Regions from separate parts of the Thiovibrio sp. JS02 genome, predicted to be linked through region 1. Evidence: riboswitches for the same ligand, from Rfam matches in the RefSeq annotation. Region 1 holds a riboswitch; the other holds the start of a gene.

What was found. A riboswitch is a leader RNA that binds a small molecule or an ion and turns the genes downstream of it on or off. The one in region 1 is predicted to bind cobalamin.
Region 2: another riboswitch for cobalamin. It lies ahead of ACUUL3_RS08780 (TonB-dependent receptor plug domain-containing protein); the one in region 1 lies ahead of ACUUL3_RS03970 (sirohydrochlorin cobaltochelatase).

The regions. Positions count from the first base shown of each region.
Region 1 is NZ_CM130715.1:832,305-841,870, reverse strand. It holds gene cbiE (precorrin-6y C5,15-methyltransferase (decarboxylating) subunit CbiE) at 1-722, opposite strand, end outside; gene cbiD (cobalt-precorrin-5B (C(1))-methyltransferase CbiD) at 715-1,824, opposite strand; gene ACUUL3_RS04000 (precorrin-8X methylmutase) at 1,828-2,460, opposite strand; gene ACUUL3_RS03995 (cobyrinate a,c-diamide synthase) at 2,464-3,816, opposite strand; gene ACUUL3_RS03990 (ABC transporter substrate-binding protein) at 3,821-4,753, opposite strand; gene ACUUL3_RS03985 (ABC transporter ATP-binding protein) at 4,750-5,553, opposite strand; gene ACUUL3_RS03980 (FecCD family ABC transporter permease) at 5,546-6,586, opposite strand; gene ACUUL3_RS03975 (PepSY-associated TM helix domain-containing protein) at 6,618-7,157, opposite strand; gene ACUUL3_RS03970 (sirohydrochlorin cobaltochelatase) at 7,223-8,230, opposite strand; cobalamin riboswitch at 8,352-8,565, opposite strand; gene ACUUL3_RS03965 (hypothetical protein) at 8,602-9,566, opposite strand, start outside.
Region 2 is NZ_CM130715.1:1,879,968-1,889,533, reverse strand. It holds gene ACUUL3_RS08800 (PAS domain-containing protein) at 1-795, shown strand, start outside; gene ACUUL3_RS08795 (SO_0444 family Cu/Zn efflux transporter) at 866-1,975, opposite strand; gene ACUUL3_RS08790 (ArsR/SmtB family transcription factor) at 1,979-2,335, opposite strand; gene ACUUL3_RS08785 (ABC transporter substrate-binding protein) at 2,568-3,455, opposite strand; gene ACUUL3_RS08780 (TonB-dependent receptor plug domain-containing protein) at 3,457-5,475, opposite strand; cobalamin riboswitch at 5,736-5,922, opposite strand; gene ACUUL3_RS08775 (hypothetical protein) at 6,302-6,466, opposite strand; gene ACUUL3_RS08770 (hypothetical protein) at 6,630-6,818, opposite strand; gene ACUUL3_RS08765 (energy transducer TonB) at 6,804-7,106, shown strand; gene ACUUL3_RS08760 (TonB-dependent receptor plug domain-containing protein) at 7,146-9,134, shown strand; gene ACUUL3_RS08755 (DUF4198 domain-containing protein) at 9,159-9,566, shown strand, end outside.

The DNA.
Region 1 (9,566 bases):
CGCACCTCATCCTTGGTGATCAACCCCCGGCTGTGGGCGATCTCCGCCTCGGTGAGGCCCAGGGGGCTTTTTTCCGTCTCCGCCCTTGCCGGCCGCACGATGAGCAGAACATTGAGCGGCGCAAAGCGCCTGGCCGCTATCTCGGCCAGGCTGCCGGAAGTGAGCCGCTCATCGGCCTGGCCCAGGTTTTCCGCCACATGGATCCTGGTTTCCGCCAGCACCTGCGCGGCGCCGACCTCGTTGAGATACTCGTAAAGAGCAGCGGCGATGCGATCCGGCGAATTTTGCCGATCGGTGAACACCCCCACCTTGGGGTGAATGAGCAGCCTTGCCGCCGACCCCGGGCAATCCCGGCCGTGCAGGCTGACAAAATCCGCGTCGTCCCAGGGGATGCGAAACCGGGCGCAGGCCAGCTGCATGGCGGTCAGGGCCGGATAGACCATAAGGCACTCCGGACCGAACTCCTGGCTGAGCCTGCGGCCGATCCCGAAGAAAAACGGATCGCCGCTGGCCAATACTCCCACCGGCCCCTCCTGAATCCTTTGTTCGATCTCGGCCAGGGCTGCCGGCAGGGGGGAAATGGGCACCACCTCCATAACCAGCTCGGCCGCCAGGACGCGAAACCGTTCCGAGGCAACGATGCAACGGCATTCGGTCAGGGCCTGGCGCTGTTTGCTGGTGAATCCTCCCGGCCCCACGCCGACCACGATGAGCTTAGACATCTTCCTCCACCCTGGCCTTGCTGTTCACCAGATAGACCGAAACCGGCACTCCGGCCCTCTCCTGGGCATAGGCCCTGGCAGCCAGGCAGACCTTGCGGATCACCTCGCGCAGGCCAAGATCCAGAAGGCGACAGTGGATCTCCCGGGCCGTATTGGCGCCCCCGAGAGAGGCGAGAATCTGCTGCTCGACGCCGAGAGAACGCAACAGGGCCAGGGCCTCATCCACCTCCAGGGCCCCGTGCCGGACATGGGTCTGGGGAATTTTCAGGGCCGCCTTCATGATCTTGGCCCACATCCCGGCCAGGTGGATGCGGCGAAACCCGCGCCGGGCCGCGGCCAGTAGCGAGAATTCCAGATAGTCGCCCATCATGACGAAGGCCTCCTCGGGCAAATGCAGCAGTTCCTGCGCGCCCTTTTCCGAGGTGCGGCCCGTGGCAAGCACCACCTCGCTTAAGCCCGCCGCCCGCGCCACCTCAAGGGAGGCCTCGATGGTGGCGGTCCAGGCCTCGGCGGAAACCGGCCGGACAATGCCGGTGGTGCCCAGGATCGAAAGGCCGCCGACAATGCCGAGGCGGCGGTTCAGGGTCTTTTCGGCCAGCTCCCTGCCCCTGGGCACGGAAATGGTCACCTGCACCCTGCCGCTTTCGGCGGCAGCAAGCGCCTCTCCCACCGCGGAAGCGATCATCCGCCTGGGCACCGGATTGATGGCCGGTTCGCCGACCGCCACCGCGAGTCCGGGCTTGCTTACCCGCCCCACCCCGTCGCCGCCGCAGATGGCGAGACGCCCATCCTCCGTCCCTACGCAAAAAGCGGGAAATGGCTCATCGTCGCCGAGGAAACGCGCACTGGCGACGATCTCGGCGCCATTGGTCACGTCCGGGTCATCGCCGGCATCCTTGATTATCGAGGCGGCCCAGAGCCTTTGCCCCTGTTCATCCACCGCCTCCCGCGCGGCGTGGAGCGAAAAGCCATGCCGGCTCCCGTCCGGAAAGGGAATCTCCACCGTTTCCGGTTTCCCGCCCAGCAGACAGAGCACCGCGGCTTTAGCCGCCGCCGCCGCGCAGGCGCCGGTGGTGTATCCGCTTCGCAGCCGCCTGGCCATCCGTTATGCCCCGGCCAGCCGCAGCAGGGCGTTGACGATGGCCGCGGCCACCGGACTGCCGCCCTTGCGGCCCAGACTGGTGATGAAGGGATAATCCTGGCCGGCCAGCAGCTCCTTGGACTCGGCGGCATTGACAAAGCCCACCGGCACGCCGACGATCAGATCGGGCCGCAGCGAGGGATTTTCAGCCGCCAGGGCCATGACCTTCAAGAGGGCGGTGGGCGCGTTGCCGATGGCGACGATGCCGACATTTTCGCCCAGAGCCTGCTCCATGGCCACCTCGGAGCGGGTCTGCCCCCTCTCCCTGGCAAGCCTCGCCACCTCGGGGTCCGAAACTCCGCAGAGCACGCGCCCGCCCCATTTGGCAAGGAGCGCGCCGCTCACCCCAACCGCGCCCATGTTCACATCCACCAGCACATTGCGGCCAGCCCGGATCGCGGCAAGACCCGCCTCGATGGCCCGGGGATGAAAGCGCAGGTTCTCGGCAAAGGCGAAATCGCCGCTGGCGTGGATCACCCGCTGGACCACGGCGAAGGTCCAGGGGTCCATTTTCGTGGGGCCGAGTTCCTCCTTGATGATCCTGAAGCTCTCCGCCTCGATCTCCAGGGGATGTATCTCCTTAATGCTGCCCGTCATGGCTCATCCTTTTGCGCAAAGATTGACAAAGGCCCGGGCCGCCTCGGGCGCGGAGCCGAAATGAAGATGGATATAGCTGCCCAGGGTGTTGCCCAGCCGATATCCTTCCGTAAACTCGACGCCTGAACCGGTGGCCGCGTAGAGACGTTCAATCCCTTTCGGCATGGCCCCAATGGCCGAGTAATGGAACTCATGGCCGCGCAGCACGGTGCCGGCCGGGCCGAAATGGCCGTCCTTGCGGAGGCGCACCTCCCGATACCCCAGGCTTGCCCGCCGCGCCTGCATGGCCGCCTTCGCCGGAAAAACCCCGGCCATGGGAAAACTCTTCCCGTTAAGATCGACTATCTCCTCACAGAGATACATGAAGCCGCCGCACTCGGCATGGATCGGCCTGCCGGAGGCGGCAAAAGCACGGATCGACTCCCGCATGGATCTGTTGTCCGAAAGCTCCTCACAAAAAAGCTCGGGATAGCCGCCGCCAAGATAGAGGCCGTCAAGCCCCTCGGGCAGGGCGCGGTCGGCGCCGGGGCTGAAAAAAACCAATTCGGCCCCGGCGGACTCCAGAAGCTCCAGATTCTCCTCGTAGTAAAAGCAAAAGGCCGCGTCCCGGGCCACGCCGATCCGCGCCCGAACCTGCCGCCGCGCCTCTTCCTTAACCGCGCCCCCGCCCGCCGGGCCGGCAAGGGCAACAAGGCGGTCGAGATCGATGTTTTCGGCAACCGTTTGGGCCAGCCGCGCCAGCGCCTCGGCGCCGAGCGGCGCCTCCGCCCCCATCCGCAGGCCGAGATGCCGGGAGGGAATCTCAAAATCAAGGGAACGGGGCAGAAAGCCCAGAAGCTCCGCCCGGCAATGGTCGGCAATGGCCTGACGCAGCAGGGAAAAATGCCGCTCGCTTGCCACCCGGTTCAGGATCACCCCCCCAACGGCAACAGCCGGGTCCAGGCTCTCGAAACCCTTCACCACCGCGGCCGCGCTCTCGGCCATGGAGCGCACGTCCAGGACCAGGACCACCGGAACCTGGAGCGCCTTGGCCAGCCTGGCGCTCGACGAGTCGCCGCCGTCGAACATGCCCATGACCCCTTCGATCAGGGAGATCTCCACTCCGGAAGAGTGGCGGGCAAAGGTCTGACGACTGAACTCCTCGCCCATCATCCAGAGGTCGAGGTTCCGGGAGAGGACGCCGGTCGCCAGCCGGTGCAGGGTGGGATCGATGAAGTCCGGCCCGCACTTGAAGGGCTGCACCTTAAGCCCCTTATTCCTAAGGGCGGCGAGCAGGCCCAGGGTGAGGGTGGTTTTCCCCGAACCGCTCTGGGTTCCGGCCAGGAGAAAGGCCTTGCCCCCTGTCGTTGTCGCCATGGCTCTACCTGCCTCCGGCCAGGGAGGGATAGAGAAGTTCACGGATCTGCCGGACCCCGGCCAGGATACGCATGGTGGGCCGGGAGACGAGGCGCTCGTCGATGAGATACACCTTCCCCTCCCGCACCGCCCGGATGGCGGCAAAGCCCGGCTCGTTGGCGATCACTTCCCTGTCCACGGGATTCATCCGCCCCTGCTGGGCAAGATAGACATCGATCTCCTCGCCCCTGGCGAGGATGCGTTCCTTGCCGTAAAAGGCGATATTGGTCTCCCGAACCTGCTCGGCATCGGCCGCGACGTTGATGCCCCCAGCCCGGCTGAGGACAAAAACGGCGATGCTCTCCGGGGCAAAGGTCTTCATCTTGTTGTGGATGGCCTCGAAGTAAACGCGCTGCCGCCCGGCCGCCGGCACCGCCTCGATGATCTTCTCTCCCCGCGCAAGCTCCTCGCTGAAGAGCCGCACCATCGCCTCGGCCTCCTTCTCCCTGCCGGTGAGGATGCCGAGCTTTCGCCAGTAGGCGAAAATCTCCGCCATGCCGGTGGGCTGCAGGGAAACCACCACGATTCCGGCCTGGCGCAGCTTGCCGAGCAGCTGGGGGTAGGAACGCTCGATCATCGGCCGCACCAGGACCAGATCGGGCCGGGCGGCGATGAATTTTTCCGGATCCTCCTTGTAGCTGAAGCGGGGCCGGTCCATGAGCTCGGGCGGATAATCGTCCGAATCGGCAATGCCGATGATCTCCTTATCAAGGCCCAGGCCGGCGAGGTTTTCCGTGTGCGCCGGATAGAGGGAGATGATCCGGGCAAAGGGCGCGCTGAAGGCAACCGTCCTGCCCTCCTGGTCGAGAATGCTCGCGGCCCGGACCTGGGAGAAAGGGAACAACAGAACAGCGCCAAGGGCCAGAGCTGCCAGAAAATTTTTCCTGCAACGCATCATGACTCCCCTCTCGCTCCGTAGCGAAACGAAACCCGATGGGCGTTGGAAAAGGCGTCAAAGCTCACCGCCGCTTCCACCCCGAAAACCCGGGCAATGGTCTCCGGAGTCAACGCTTGGGCCGTGGGGCCGTGCTCGGCGATCCTGCCCTCCTTCATGAAAACGATCTCGTCGCAATAGGCGGCGGCCAGGTCCAGATCATGGATCACCGCGACCACGGTATGGCCGAGACTGCGCACCCGTTCCGCCAGGGCCTGGAAGATGCCGAGCGTGTAGCGGATATCCAGGTTGGAGGTGGCCTCGTCGAGCAGGAGGATGGGCGCCTCCTGGGCCAGGGCCCTGGCCACCACCACCCGCTGCTTTTCGCCGCCGGAAAGCTCGTTCACGTAACGGTCGGCCAGATGGCTGATGCCGATCTCGGCCATGGCCGCGGAAACCGCCCGCAGGTCATGGGCAGAAGGGGAGCCGAAACGCGGGATATAGGGATGCCTGCCCATGAGCACCACCTCCTGCACGGTAAAGGCAAAACCGATGGCAAAATCCTGGGGCACCAGGGCGATCTGCCTGGCCAGCTCCCGCCGGGGCAGGCCATGCACCTCTTTGCCGCCCAGCCGCACCCCGCCCGCCTGGACCCGGCGGTTGCCGGCCAGGAGATCGAGCAGGGTGCTCTTGCCGCAGCCGTTGGGTCCCACAATGCCATAAAACCTGCCCGCGGGCAAGCTGAGGTCAAGGGTGTCCAGCACCTTCTTTTCCCCATAGGCAAAACTCGCCTGCCGGACCGCGAAGCCGCCCTGCTCAGTCATAACGGAGCCCCCGCTGCCTGCGCCTGAAAATCACGCAGAAAAAGGGGCCGCCGATCAGGGCGGTCAGAACGCCGATGGGCACCTCCACCGGCAGAACCGCGCGACTGACGGTGTCGGCGACCAGGAGCAGAGAAGCGCCGGCCAGCACCGAAACCGGCAGCAGCTTCCGATTGTCCGGACCGACGAGAAAACGCATCAGATGCGGAACGATCAGACCGATGAAACCGATGATCCCGGAAACGGAGACACAGATGGCGGTGACCAGGGAGGCGGAAAGGAGAAGAATCTTCCTGACCCGGCCGCTCTCCACCCCCAGGGAATCGGCGGAACGGTTGCCCAGGCTGAGGATATTGAGATCCCGGGCGTAAAAATGGGCAACAAGCAGCCCAAGCAGCAGCGTCGTGGCCACCAGGCCGACATCGGCCCAGGTGCGCGAGGCAAAGCTGCCCATGAGCCAGAAGATGATCACCGCCACCTGTTCGTCGGCCAGATACTTCAAAAAGCTGATGCCGGCGGCAAGGATGGCGCCGACGATGACCCCGGAGAGGATCAGGGTATTGGCGGACATCTGACCGTTGAAGGTGGAGAGATAAAGAACCACCAGCAGGGCCGACATGGCGCCGGCAAAGGCAAAGAACGGCACCGAGACCTGGCCGAGGAAGGTAAGGTTGGCCAGCAGCGCCAGGGAAGCCCCGAAGGCGGCGCCCGAGGAAATGCCTAGAGTATAAGGGTCGGCCAGGGGATTCAGGAGAATGCCCTGGTAGATGACGCCGCTCATGGCCAGGCCCGCCCCGACCAGGGCCGCGGTGAGGATCCTCGGCAGACGCACGTCCATGACCACGAAGGGGGCGACCCGGTCCAGGCCGGCAAGCAGCTCCGGATTGTCGCTCAGCCTGGCCAGCACCACCCTGGCAACATCCGCGGCCGGCAGCGCGACATAGCCCATGCCCGCCGAAATCAGCACGGCAAAGATGGCCAGCAGCGCAAGCCCTGTCAGCAGCAGCCAGTATTTTCCCGATCTTTGCAAAGACATTCTTTTCCTTCTTTCCTCAATGCCGCCTGTTTCAGGCCAGAAACATCGCCGCAACCGCAAACGCCAGGCCGCCGGAGAGCAGCCACCGGTCAAGGGGCCGGTAACGGTAGAGCAGCAGGCCGCTTACGGCCAGAAAAACGATGCCCAGACCAGCCATATCCGCCACGGCCAGCCAGAGAGCGCTGGTCTTGACCGCCTTGTGCAGGTCGTTGAGGCGGCTGATGGGCTGCAACTGTCTCTTTTCCACCTTTTCCATCACGCCTTTGCCCGGATCGATCACATAGGTGGTGGCGCCGTGCGAGCCGTAAAGAAACTCGATCGTATCGTCCTTGATCCTGATCACCGCCGGGTCGTCTTCCCGGTCGATCTGGGCCTTGTAACCATCGAGCAGGGCCCGCAGCCGGGCGGGATCGGTGACCGGGACCCTGCTGCTCGTCACGGTTTCTTCCTGGAAGTAGCCGAAATCCTTGCGGTGGTTGAGCAGGATGCCGGTAAGACAGTAAAAGCCGAGCAGCACGGCAAAAAAGAGGCCGAACCACCGGTGCAGGTCGCGCAAGAGTTTGCTGTTCATCTCCATATCCTTTCCCGCCGCCCCCGAGGGGCTGTTTTCCGACTCAGGAGCGGCGCCTTTGGCCTTTACTTGAGGATCCGCTCGATGGAGTCAAGCAACTGGCGGATGAACATTGCGTTCACCTGCTCGGAAAAGCCCAACCCCTTGAAGAACTCTTTTTCGCGATAAACGGTTTTCGGGGTATCCACGCTCATGCCTGCCGCCCGCAGCTCCATGGCCCAGGAGGGGACGCCCTCCTCATCAACCTTGCTGCCCATGATGTCGTTCATGATGTGATCGCCGGCCACATACATGAAGGGAATCATCCGCACCTTTTTCACCTTGTAGGCCTTGGCCTGGGCCAGGGCCTGCTCCCGGGTGAGGATGCCGTCCACCCCGCCGACAAAGACATTTTTGTACCTGCGGCTCAAGTAGCGTTCAAGGCCGAGATAGGTGGAGTTTGAGCCGGGAAAGGTCTCCGGGGTGCCGTGCACCACCAGGACGTTGCACCCCTCCTTGGCGGAAAGGAACTCCTTTTCCACGGCGGAAACCGCCGCAAAGACCCAGGGCCACTCGTGGAGCAGGGTGCCGCCGTACTCGATGCGCATGCCCAAGGTGCGGAAGGCGGCGATCTCCTTTTCCAGATCCTCGTACTCCTGACCGGGAAAGATATGCAGCGACTGGATGGCGACCTTGCGAAAGCCTTCATCCTCAAGATCGGCCAGAACCTGGGGCAGACTGCGGTACCTGACGGCCTGCCCCTGCTCCTTGAACTTCCGGTTGGCCCGCTCCCGGACGATCTCCGAGGTGAAAGCCCATTCGATGCGGAAGCCTCTGTACTCCGCCGGCAGACTCTTTTTCAGCTGCTCCTCGAAAAAATCATAGGTGACCTGGGCACTGGTGGTGGTGCCGAAGGCGACCAGGACGATGGCCGGCTCGCTCTTGAGGGTCCTGGTCATGGCCGAGGCCAGGCCGGTGGAGCCCAAGAGGGTAAGCAGGATCCCAAGGCCGATCAGGGCCTGACAGTATCGCCGCACTCCTGCCTGCCAAAGGGAAGCCCTGCCGATTTTTTTGCCATTTTTTCCGCGCTGCATGCTCAATCTCCTTTTCTTGAAGAAATGAATAAATTTCTCCGAAGCAAAAGGCTGGGGCCGGTCGGATAGCCTAAAACCGGCCTTCAGCATCCTCTCCTCGAAGGATAACCCGGGCGAAAAGCCCGATTGCGTCAAACAGGCAGGTCTCCTGACTCATTCCGATCACGGTTCGCCTTCCCATCCAGCATGCATGCTGCACAGTGGCCGATGAACCGGACCTTTTCGCCTGCTTCCCGTTGGAGAGGCAGGGAGGAAATTACAGTGGCGGGACCGTTCCCGATTTGCACGGGATTCCCTTTTCAGCCCCGAAGGGCGCCTGCTTGACAATGAAACGTAACCGCCATCGGCCTGTGGTCCATGGACCGCGCGGCCTATGACAGGGTTATGGCGTAAAATGCGGCGCCAACCGCCAGCACCGTGGCAAGGCGCAGGGCCTGGCTCGCTCCGACCAGCTCGATGGCGAGCCTGGGGGAAAAGATGCCCACATAGTAAGGAATCTGATGGCGCACGGCCCGGATCGGCGTGGAAAGGATGTTGCCGACCAGGAGGGCCAGCACCACCTCCCGGGAACCGAGACTGCCCCCGGCGAGCAGGGCCCCGGCGGCGGCCAGGCCCGCGGAAAACTCCACGGTGACATGGGCCATGACGATGGCCAGGCTCTGCGGATTGAGCCAGGCGAGAAACCCGGCCTTGCCGGCCAGGGAGTGCTCAAGCCAGCTGAAGAATCCCTTCTTGCCCAGGAAAAAGAAGAGGGTGTAGACAGGCACCGTGAAATACAGAAGCCCCCTGATCCTTTTCTGGAAACGCCTCGCACTCTTCCGCACGGCCTGTTGCCAGCCGATCCTTTCCCGGTGGGGCGCGGCGCCCTCAGCCCGCCCATCCGCCAGGGGCGGCAGCAGCAGCCTGCCCCAGATCACCACCAGCAGGGTTTGCAGGATGGCGGCGCTGAAGGTCAGGGCCACGTAGAGAAAGGCCGCCCTCTTGATAAAGGGCGCGGTGAGAAAAAAGACCGTGGGCAGGTGCAGGAAAAAACGCGGCAGGCTGTTGAAAAGGTTGGCGAGCACCAGCTCCTTCTTGCTCATCCGCCCCTTGGCAAAGGCCTCGGCGAGCATGGTGTTGGCGGTGACCCCGGAAAAAAAAGCCATGGAAAAACTGGCGCCCGAAACGGCGGACAGCCTGCCCAGCCTGACCAGGGGCCTGGTCAGGGCGGCGAGCCGGTGTGTCCAGTTGAGGGCCTCGATGAAATTCGCCACGAGCAACCCCAGCGAGATCCAGAAGAGGAGCTTCAGCAACGGCCATACCAGCTCGGGCCAGAGGGCGGCTATGAGGTGTGCGT
Region 2 (9,566 bases), 1.0 Mb from region 1:
TTTCTGGTTGTTTTTTCCATTGTCTTTGCCATTCTTTCTTTTTTCTTTTTCAGAAAAATCGAGAAAAATGACCGCCTGCGCCGGCTTGCCATTCAGCAGATGAACGTCCAGTTGCAGCGGGAAATCGTCGAGCGGCTTGAGGCGGAAAAGGCGCTGCATCGCAGTCAGGAGCTTTACCGTCTCGCCCAGAGGGTGGCCAAGGTCGGGAGCTGGGAATTGACCGTGGCGACTGGGGAGCTGATCTGGTCCGATGAGGTGGAGCCCATGTTCGGCATGCAGCCGGGAGAGTTTGCCGGCACCTATGAGGCGTTTCTGGAATGCGTGCATCCGGAGGACCGTCCGTTGATCGTCGAGCTGGTGGCGGTCGCCATGGAGAATGATATCCCCTATGAGGTGGAACACCGTATCCTCTGGCCGGATCAGACGGAGCGCTGGCTGCAGGAAATTGGCCTTGCCTTCCGGGATCGGGAAGGCAGGCTCGTCCGGATGGTGGGCATGGTCCGCGACGTCACGGCGAGAAAGAAGGCGCAGCAGGAACGGGAGAGCCTGATCGTCGAGTTGCGGGAAGCCCTTGACAATGTCAAGACCCTCAGCGGCTTTTTGCCCATCTGCGCCTCCTGCAAACGGATCCGTGATGACAAGGGCTACTGGAACCAGATCGAGGCCTATATCCGTGACCATTCCGAAGCGCAGTTCAGCCACGGCATCTGCCCGGAATGTGTCAAAAAGCTCTATCCCTTCCTCTCCCTCGACGAAGAGGGCAAGGTGGTGGAGAGCATCCCCAAGTCCCCCTGAGCCACGATTTCTTCTTGTTCGCCCTGATCTTTCCCGTTGTCCGGCCCCATTGCGGCTTTTTGCGGCAGGATCATTTGCCGCAGCCACACTCCCCGTGTTTCTTGCCCCTGTTTTTCCTGCGCAGGCCGGCCCGGACTGAGCGGGTCAGGGGAGCGGCCGACAGGGCAAGGATGAGAAAGGCCGAGGCTAGTTGGAGCGGGTAGGGAATTATTTCGCCGGCTTGCCCGAGGGTCGCCTGCGCAGAGATTCCCGCCGCGCGATAGAGCCAGTCAACGGCCAGACCGCACAAGACCGAGACCACGGCGATACAGAACAGATAGAGGGCGGTGGATCGTTTGCCAAGCAAACCCACCAGCATCGTCAGTGAGGCGATGTTGGTGGCCGGGCCCACCAGGAGAAAGACCAGAGCCGCGCCGGGACTCACTCCCTTCAGGATCAGGGCGGCGGCAATGGGGGTGGAGGCGGTGGCACAGATATAGAGGGGAATCCCGAAGGCCAGCATGAGCAGCATGGCGGAAATCCCTCCGGTCAGATAGCTGGTGATGAGGTGGTCCGGCACCAGCACGGTGATGAGGCCCGCCAGGAAGAGGCCGGCAAAGAACCAGCCGGCCAGATCTCCCCAGAGTTCGCCAAAGGCATACCCCATGCCCGCCCGGATTTTTTCGGCAAGGCCGTGATGGGCAGCGTGTTCTTCCGGAGAACAGTTTGCGCCATTGCAGCAACCGTCAACCGCGCAACTGAGATCCGGCGTCATCAGCCGCGGCCTGGGAGGGTTCATGATGTTCTCGCTGATGCCGGCAACCATTGCCGAGATAAAGGCGGCAACCGGCCGGGCCACGGTCATGATCGGGTCGAGGAGGGCGTAGGTGATGGCGATGGAGTCCACCCCCGATTCCGGGGTGGAGACCAGGAAGGCGGTGGTGGCGCCGTTGTTGGCGCCCTGTTTTTTCAAGGCGGCCGCCGCGGGCAGCACCCCGCAGGAGCACAAGGGCAGGGGGATGCCGAAAAGGGCGGCCTTGAAAACCGATTTGAAGCGACCCTCCCCGAGATGGCGTGCAACATAGGCCGGGGAAAGAAAAACCTTGAGCAGCCCGCCGATGGCGATGCCGAAAAGGATGTATGTCGAGGCATCGAGGAGCAGATCCCAGGAGGCGGAGAGAATGGCAGTGAGAAATTCCATGGCTTATTCCTTGATATGTTCCAGCGCGACCCGGACAAGCTGGCCCACGTGCGTGTCGGCCAGCCGGTAATAGAGAACCGGGCCTTCCCGGCGATTGGCCACCAGGGCCATCTGTCTGAGCAGCCGCAGCTGATGACTCACCGCGGATTCGCTCACTTCGAGAAAGGCCGCCAGATCGCAGACGCACATCTCTTCCTTGAGCAAGGCCCAGAGGATTCTCAGACGGGTCGGGTCGGCAAAGGCCTTGAAAAACTGGGCAAGCCGTTCTATCTCTCCGCCGGGCAGGAGAGCATCCTTTGCGCGCCGCACCCTTTCCGTATGGATGATCCGGCATTGGCACTGATCGAGCGGGTTTTGCATGATACCTCCGGATGATATATGAGTATATGTTCATATATTGCCATTATCAGGGGTCTTGTCAAGGGGGAAGGTGAAGGCGGTGGGCGCGCAAAAAAGCAGGGCCGCACAGGTCTGCTTGCGAATATCCGGTCTCTTTCGGTCGCGTGCCGCAGGCGCCCGTCCCGTTCCGGCTGTTTTTGGGCGAATACACCGGAAACGCCTCGGTGGTCCCTGTTCGCTGCCATACCCTGCTTCAGCGATTTTCCCGCTGATCGATCTCCGGATGGATCAGGGCGGCGATGATCCCGAGGGTTCTGGCAAAAGTCATGGGCGAAGGGCTGCAGACCGAAGCCGGGTCGAGGACATGCACCCTTCCGGCCCGCGCCGCCTTCAGGACCGGCATCCGCTGCCACTTTTCTTTCTCCTCGCCTGCGATGCCCGTTTCCGAGCCCATTATGGCGATTACGATCAGATCGGGGTCTGCGGCGATCACCTTTTCAGGGTTCAGCACTCCGGAGCGCTGGTCGGCGGCGATGTTGAGGCCTCCGGCCAGGGCGATGAAATCGTGGGTGAAGGAACTTTCCAGCGAAGCAAAGAGCGGCCTGGTCCCGACCTGGAGGAAGACCTTTTTCCTGGGAAGGTGCGCCACTTTTCTCTGAACCGCCTCCACCTCGCCCCTGGCCTGATCAATGATGCGCCGGGCTTCTGCCGTTGCCCCCAACAACTGACCAAGCTCGCTGAACTGGCCGCAGATTTCCTTAAACGAGGCTGGCTGCCTGAAGCGGACAACCCGCAGTCCCAGGTTTTGCAATTGCTTGAGCTGCTCCGGCCTGGTCAGGGCGGTGGCCAGGATCAGGTCCGGCTTGAGGCTGATGATCTTCTCGATGGAAACCTGCATCACCGAGCCGATTTTTTCCTTGTGCCTCGCCGCCTCCGGCCGGACGCAGTAGCTGGTGTCGCCGACAAGACGGTCGCCTGCCCCGAGGAGATATACATTCTCGGTGTTGAGCGGCCCTAAGGAGACGATGCGCTTGGCCTGCGGCAAAGATCCTTCGCATTTTCCCGGGGAAGGGGAGAGCAGGATGAATAGGCAGAGCAGGGTAAAAATCCCTGCCTGCCCCATGGTCGAATGGGTTTCCATGCTAGAATTCATACCTGTAGCTGGCGAAGAACGCGCGGCCCGGTTTTGGAAAGCCCTTCTTTTCGTAATACTCCTCGTTGAAGAGATTATCCGCCTTTACGGTGAGCCGGTGGTTGCTCGGAAACGAGAAACCGATCACCAGATCCGCCACCGTGAAGGAGGGATACTCCACCTCCGGGTACCCGGCCGTGTTCCAGTCCGTATCCTTCATTCTCCCCTGCCGGCGGCACTGCAGTCTGGCGTCGAAAGCCCCGCCGGCATACTGCAGGCCGTAATTCACGGTGTGCTTGGCCACGTTGTGGATATCCCGCATGATGGCCGGACTCTCTTCCTCTTCCGCGGTGAGCATGTGAGTGGAATTGACGAAGAAGACAAGGGAGCGGTGCCAATGGAGAGGGGCGCCGATGTCAAGGGAAAGCTCGGTTTCAAGCCCCGCCATTTCCGCGCTGAGGCTGTTTTCGTAGGTCGTGGTGGTGGTGCTTGTCACGCTGATGATCTTGTCCCGCACATCGGTATGGAAACAGGTGAGATCGCAAGAAAGCCCCCAATCGCTCCGGTCGTAGCCGGCGCCGAAATCAAAGGTCGTGGAGGATTCCGGGTCAAGATCTGGATTGCCCTGGATCACCATGGTGACACCACCCACCGCCTCTTCCGAATAGCCTGCCAACTGGGCGGCGGTGGGTGGCACAAAGGCCTTGCCGATGGTGGTGTGGAAGCGTACGCCCTGTTTGAAGAGATAGTTCAGTCCGGCACGGGGACTGAAGGTGGAAAAGTCTTCCGAGTTGGGGGTGAAATCGGTTTTGTATGGGGTTGTTTTTGTTTCGACGGTAAAGGTATCGTGGCGGCCTCCCAGGGTTGCGGTGAGCCGCTCATCGAGGAGTTTCCAGACGGTTTCCAGATAGCCGCCCCAGTTTTCCCGGCCCTCGTCCGGGGAAGAAGGGGCTTTTCTGGTGCCGTCCTGGTTGTAGCCGCGTTTTTTCGAGTTGATATCCTGATAATCAATGCCGGCGATGAAGCGATGCCGTTTCCAGGCATATTCATCCTTGAGCTGGAACCCGAGCCAATCGGTATCCGCTTCATGGTCGCGGTGGGGCGCGACCTGGACCGGCACACTCCAGCCCGTGTAATGCTTGTGGTTTTCCGTTGTTTCGTTGGTTTTGAAGGCGGTGAGGTCGATCCGGTTGTCGGCACCCAGATTTCCGCCCAGCCGCAGGTCAAGGCCGTACCGGTCGATATCCTTATGGCCCGACTTCTTATCCCCGTCCGCGAGATCGCCGGGGGTTTCGATGTCCAGGCCCTGGTAGAGGTCGCCGCTTGCGTCAAGCCGCCAGGTCTTAGCAAGGGCTTTTCCGAGACGGAGGGCGCTGTTCCGGGTTTCATAGCCGGTATGCGCCCTGGTCTCGCCGTTTCCCATCTCATAGTCGCCGACCTGCGCAAAGCGCCTGGCCGAGAGGTCAAAGTCAAAGCCATTGCTCGATGCCCCGCCCATGGCTGTCTGCTGGCTGTTGGCCTGAAACGAGCCAAAGCCGATTTCGGCCATGCCGGTAAGCGGTCCGGTGCTCTTTCTGGTGATGATGTTGACCACCCCGCCCATGGCCTCGCCACCGTAAAGCGAGGAGGCTGGGCCTTTGAGGACTTCGATCCTTTCCACATTGTCCATGGGGATGGCCGCGAGATTGGTCGCTCCCGCCGGCCTGCCGTTGATGAGGATCAGCGAGTGCCTGGTGATGCCGAGGGCTTCGGGCCGGAAACCGCGGATGCCGATGCCCGCGAGAGCTCCGGGATATTCGACAACGCCCACCGAGCTGTTTTTTTTGAGCTTTTCGCTCAAGGTGTCGCCGGTGGTGAGTTCAAGGTCCTGGCCGTCGATCACCTCCACCTTGGCCGGGATGGTCGCGACCTTTTCCTCGCTGCGGGTGGCGGTGACCACCACCTCGTCCAGAATTGCGGTTTCTTGGGCAAAACCAGATGTGCTGAGGCAAAGGCTCAGCAGGATAAGGGAGCAGATTCCTTTTTTCATGCCCGGCCTCCTGGGAGACAGCGCCGCATGGCAAACTGGAAAACATTCCAGTCCCTGACAGACAGCAGGGTGTGTTTACAGAAACTTCTTTCGCTTGTGACCATATCCCGTTCTCCTCTTCTCTGCGCCGCATGAGCCAAGCGGCACATTGTTTGTGAGTCCGGGCAAAAAAAATCCCCGGACCAATGAAAATTGATCCGGGGATTCCCTGGTGTTCCCGCGAATAAGGTGAGCATTCCGCCCCTTGTCCGCGGGGGCAGGCTCTTATTGTTTTTCAGACAGGTCTTCTGACTCCCGGTTCGTCCTCCTTTTGCGCCTTCCCAACCTCGTCGCGGTCAGTGGCATACCTGCAAAATTCGTCCCCGGTCACAGCGGCGGGCCCGTCCCGGATTTACACCGGGTTCCCTATTAAGCTCGGTTAAGAGCATCTGAAACAGGTGGGCAAATTAATAAATGGCTTGGCAAAGAGCAAGCGGAAAAAAGGATGGGCCTCCCCAATGATATGAGGTTTTGGTCGGATGGTGAAATAAAAGTTTCGGAAAAACAGGGTATTGCGAGAGCTTCCTAGTAGCACGAAATTTATTTTTTTCACATTTTTCTTGAAACCGGAATTTGTTTCCGTTACGGTGCTACCGTTTGAAAATTTGTGTCACTGCGGTTGGGGCAGGTGGCGCGGCAGGCAGCCGGCAGCCAGGAAAGGAGAAGCCATGTTCGATTTGAGCAACGAAGAGGGGAATTCCCGTGCCCTCGATGTGCCGGTATCTACTGCCGGCCCATCTTGCTTCTCCGTCGCGACTGATAAGAGCTCAAAAATGGTCTCGGTGCGCTATCGATACCGGCGGCTGTTTTTCTTGGGGGTTTCCCTGGCGCTGCACGGGGCGGTGTTCTCGGTTTTTGCCGCATTTCCCAGGCCGCAGCAGAGCAAGGTCATTGAGATCAGCTTGCTTGAGCTGCCGTCCTCTTCCTCTTCGTTGGTTGGCCCTTTGGCCATGGACGCGCCTGCGTCTCCGGTCGGAGAAGCAAGGGCGGAAGAGAAAAAGTCGGTCAGCGCCCCCATCGCGAGGAAGTCCGTTTCCAAGGAAGCCCCAAAAAAACCGCCCCGGCCGGCGGATCGGCAGAGTCTTGCATCGGAACCTCAGCCGCAGGCAGCAATGTCAGACAAAATCGAGGCCGAAAATGAGGGAGAGGGAGCAGAGGCTGAAGTTGCCGGGGGCACGGAAACAGAGACCGGGGCGGCGGACGGTGGGGCCCTGGAAGATTTCCGCCCGGGAGCGGGAGAAGCTGGAGGAGTTGGAAAGGATGGCTTCGGGCCTGGGAATCTGAATAGCATGGGCGGTCTTCATCCTCTTGCCCAGTATCTGCAACTTGTTCGGGAGAGGATCGCCAGTTGCAAAAAATACCCTCCCCTGGCCAGACGAAGGCAGCTTGAAGGTCGGGTGGGTATCCGCTTTCTTCTTGCCGGCACTGGTGGAGCACAGGAGATCAGGGTCAGCGCAAGCTCCGGCCAAGAGATCCTCGACAGGGCCGCCATCAGGGCCGTGCAGGACGCTGCCCCCTTTCCGCCGCCGCCGGCCGGTCTGCTCGCTGGGGCTGTCGTGGTCGAACTGAACATTGTTTTTAATTTGTCGTGAATTTTTCCGCACCGGAAAAGAAAGATGAGGAGAGGGGAGATGAAAAAAGAAGCAGGAACAAAGAGATACCCGGGTTGTTGCGCCGCGCTGATTGGGGCCTTGGCCATGGCGCTGCCCGGCGGGCAGGCGCGAGCCGATGAGGATCAGCCAGGGACGACCGCGTACATGCTGGACCAGATCGTGGTCACCGGCACCAAGACCCCCCACGCTCTGCGGGATACGCCGGTGGAAACCCTGGTGGTCGACCGGGAAGAAATCGGCAAAACCAATGCCCAGAACACCATGGATGTCCTCAAAAGCATCCCCGGCGTTTCCGTATCCGCCCATGACGACACCTTCGGAACCTATACCTGGAATGCCAGGATGCGGGGACTCAGCATCAACGATGGCTACGCCCTGGTTCTGGTGGACGGCCAGAGGGTGATGGGGTCAGGGCAGAGCGGCGGCATGGGGGAATACGGCATCGGCCTCAACCAGATTCCGGTGGAGATGATCGAGAGGATCGAGGTGGTGAAAGGCCCCGGTTCAGCCCTTTATGGCAGCGACGCCATGGCCGGGGTGATCAACATCATCACCAGGAGAACCCCAAAGAAGCAGGTGGCCGGCGCCGGCGTTGCCCATGGCTGGTACGATGTCAAGGAGCGGCTCAAAAACGACGTGATCGAGGAGGCTTTCGCTGAAAACCGCAATCAGTCCCAAGCCTATGCCTATTTCGGGGACCGGCCCCTGGAAAAGGTCGGCTATCTCCTGCAGTACAGTCAGGAAAGCGGGGAGGACAACGGCCAGCGCCGGATCGACTCCGACCGCCATTCGGTGCTGGCCAAGGTGGATGTCGACCCCAGCGAGCGCCTGCGTCTTTTCGCCAAGGCAGAGGCGAGCGATTATGAAAAGGAGGACGACCGCAAGGAAAAGAGCTACCGGCTCGCTGGCGGTGCGGACTGGCAGGCGGGCGTGGCCCACTTTTTCTCGCTCAAGGGCTACACCTACAACTGGGACTTCGACCACGGCTATCTCGACAACACCTATGGCCACAAGACAGGGGATATCGGCTACCGCCAGGTGGAGGGGCAATACACCTGGAGTGCAGATGAGATCCACACCCTGACCACTGGCGCGGAATTCCAGAATCAGGCCATCGATTTTAGCATCGACAACGCGGACGGCAGCACCATCGGCGTCGATCGGGGCATTGAGATCGCGAGCCTCTATCTTCAGGATGAAATGATCCTGCCCGGCGGGGCGTTGACCCTGGTGCCAGGCGTTCGCTACGACGATCACAGCGTCTTCGGGGATGAGGTCAACCCCAAGCTCAGCGCCATGTACCGGCTCTCTGCGGCAACCAGCCTGCGGGTCTCGGCGGGCCGGGCATTCAAATCTCCCACCATCCGCCAGCTTTACTACGATGCTCCCTACGCGCATGGCTCCTATTATGTGCAATCCAATCCGGACCTCAAGCCGGAAACGGCCATCGGTTATTCGACGGCGGTGGAGCATTGGCTCAAAGAGGGCAGCGCCATGGGCAGCGTCGGGTATTTCCGCAACGATATCAGGGAGATGGTGGCCCGCGAAGATACCGGCACTCTCCATAACGGCCTGCCGCTTCAGATTTATCGGAACGTCGAGAAGGCCACCACCCAGGGCATAGAACTTCTTGCCAGATTCTGGCTGGCGGACAGCCTTTCCCTGGCGCTCGCCTATACCTATACCGATTCGGAAAACAGGGAAAACGGCAAGAACCTCACCCATACTCCGGAGCACCAGATGGGCCTGACCCCGGCCTACGGGCTGAAGGACTACGGAATAGGGATGAGCGCCACTGTTTCCCAGGTTTCACGCCAGTATACCAATACCGACAATACCGCCGAAATCGGCGGTCATACCGTGGTGGACGCCAAGGTTTACAAGCTCTTGCGCGACACTGCCAAGCTCTCCCTGGAGGCGGACAATGTTTTCGATTCGGACAAGGGTGATGAAGGCAACTTCCGGACCGGCCGGACCTTTATGTTGAAGCTTGATCTTACCTTTTAACTTTACCTGTTGATGGAGAAAAAAATGAATGCATGGACCAAGAGATTGCCCTGCTGGCTGACTGTCAGCGTTCTTACCCTTACCCTCCTTGGGGCTCAAGAGGCTTGCGCCCATTATCCTTGGATCGAGATGGAAAACTACGCGCCTGCCGCCCAGGGTGCCCAGCCGTTCCATATCGGTTGGGGCCATACCTTCCCCTCTGAAAACTTTCTCGCCGCCGACGACCTGGAGGAGATCTTCATCCTTTCCGCAACCGGCGCCAAAATCCCGGTGGCCCCGGAGTCGGCCACGGAGTTTATCAGTCGGCAAGCGCTGGCGGACGGGGCATATCTGGTCGCCGGTCGGCGGAAATCGAGCTTTTATACCAAGACCGTCGACGGCGGCAAGAGGCAATCCAAAAAAGGACTGGACAACGTGGTCAAATGCTCCTGG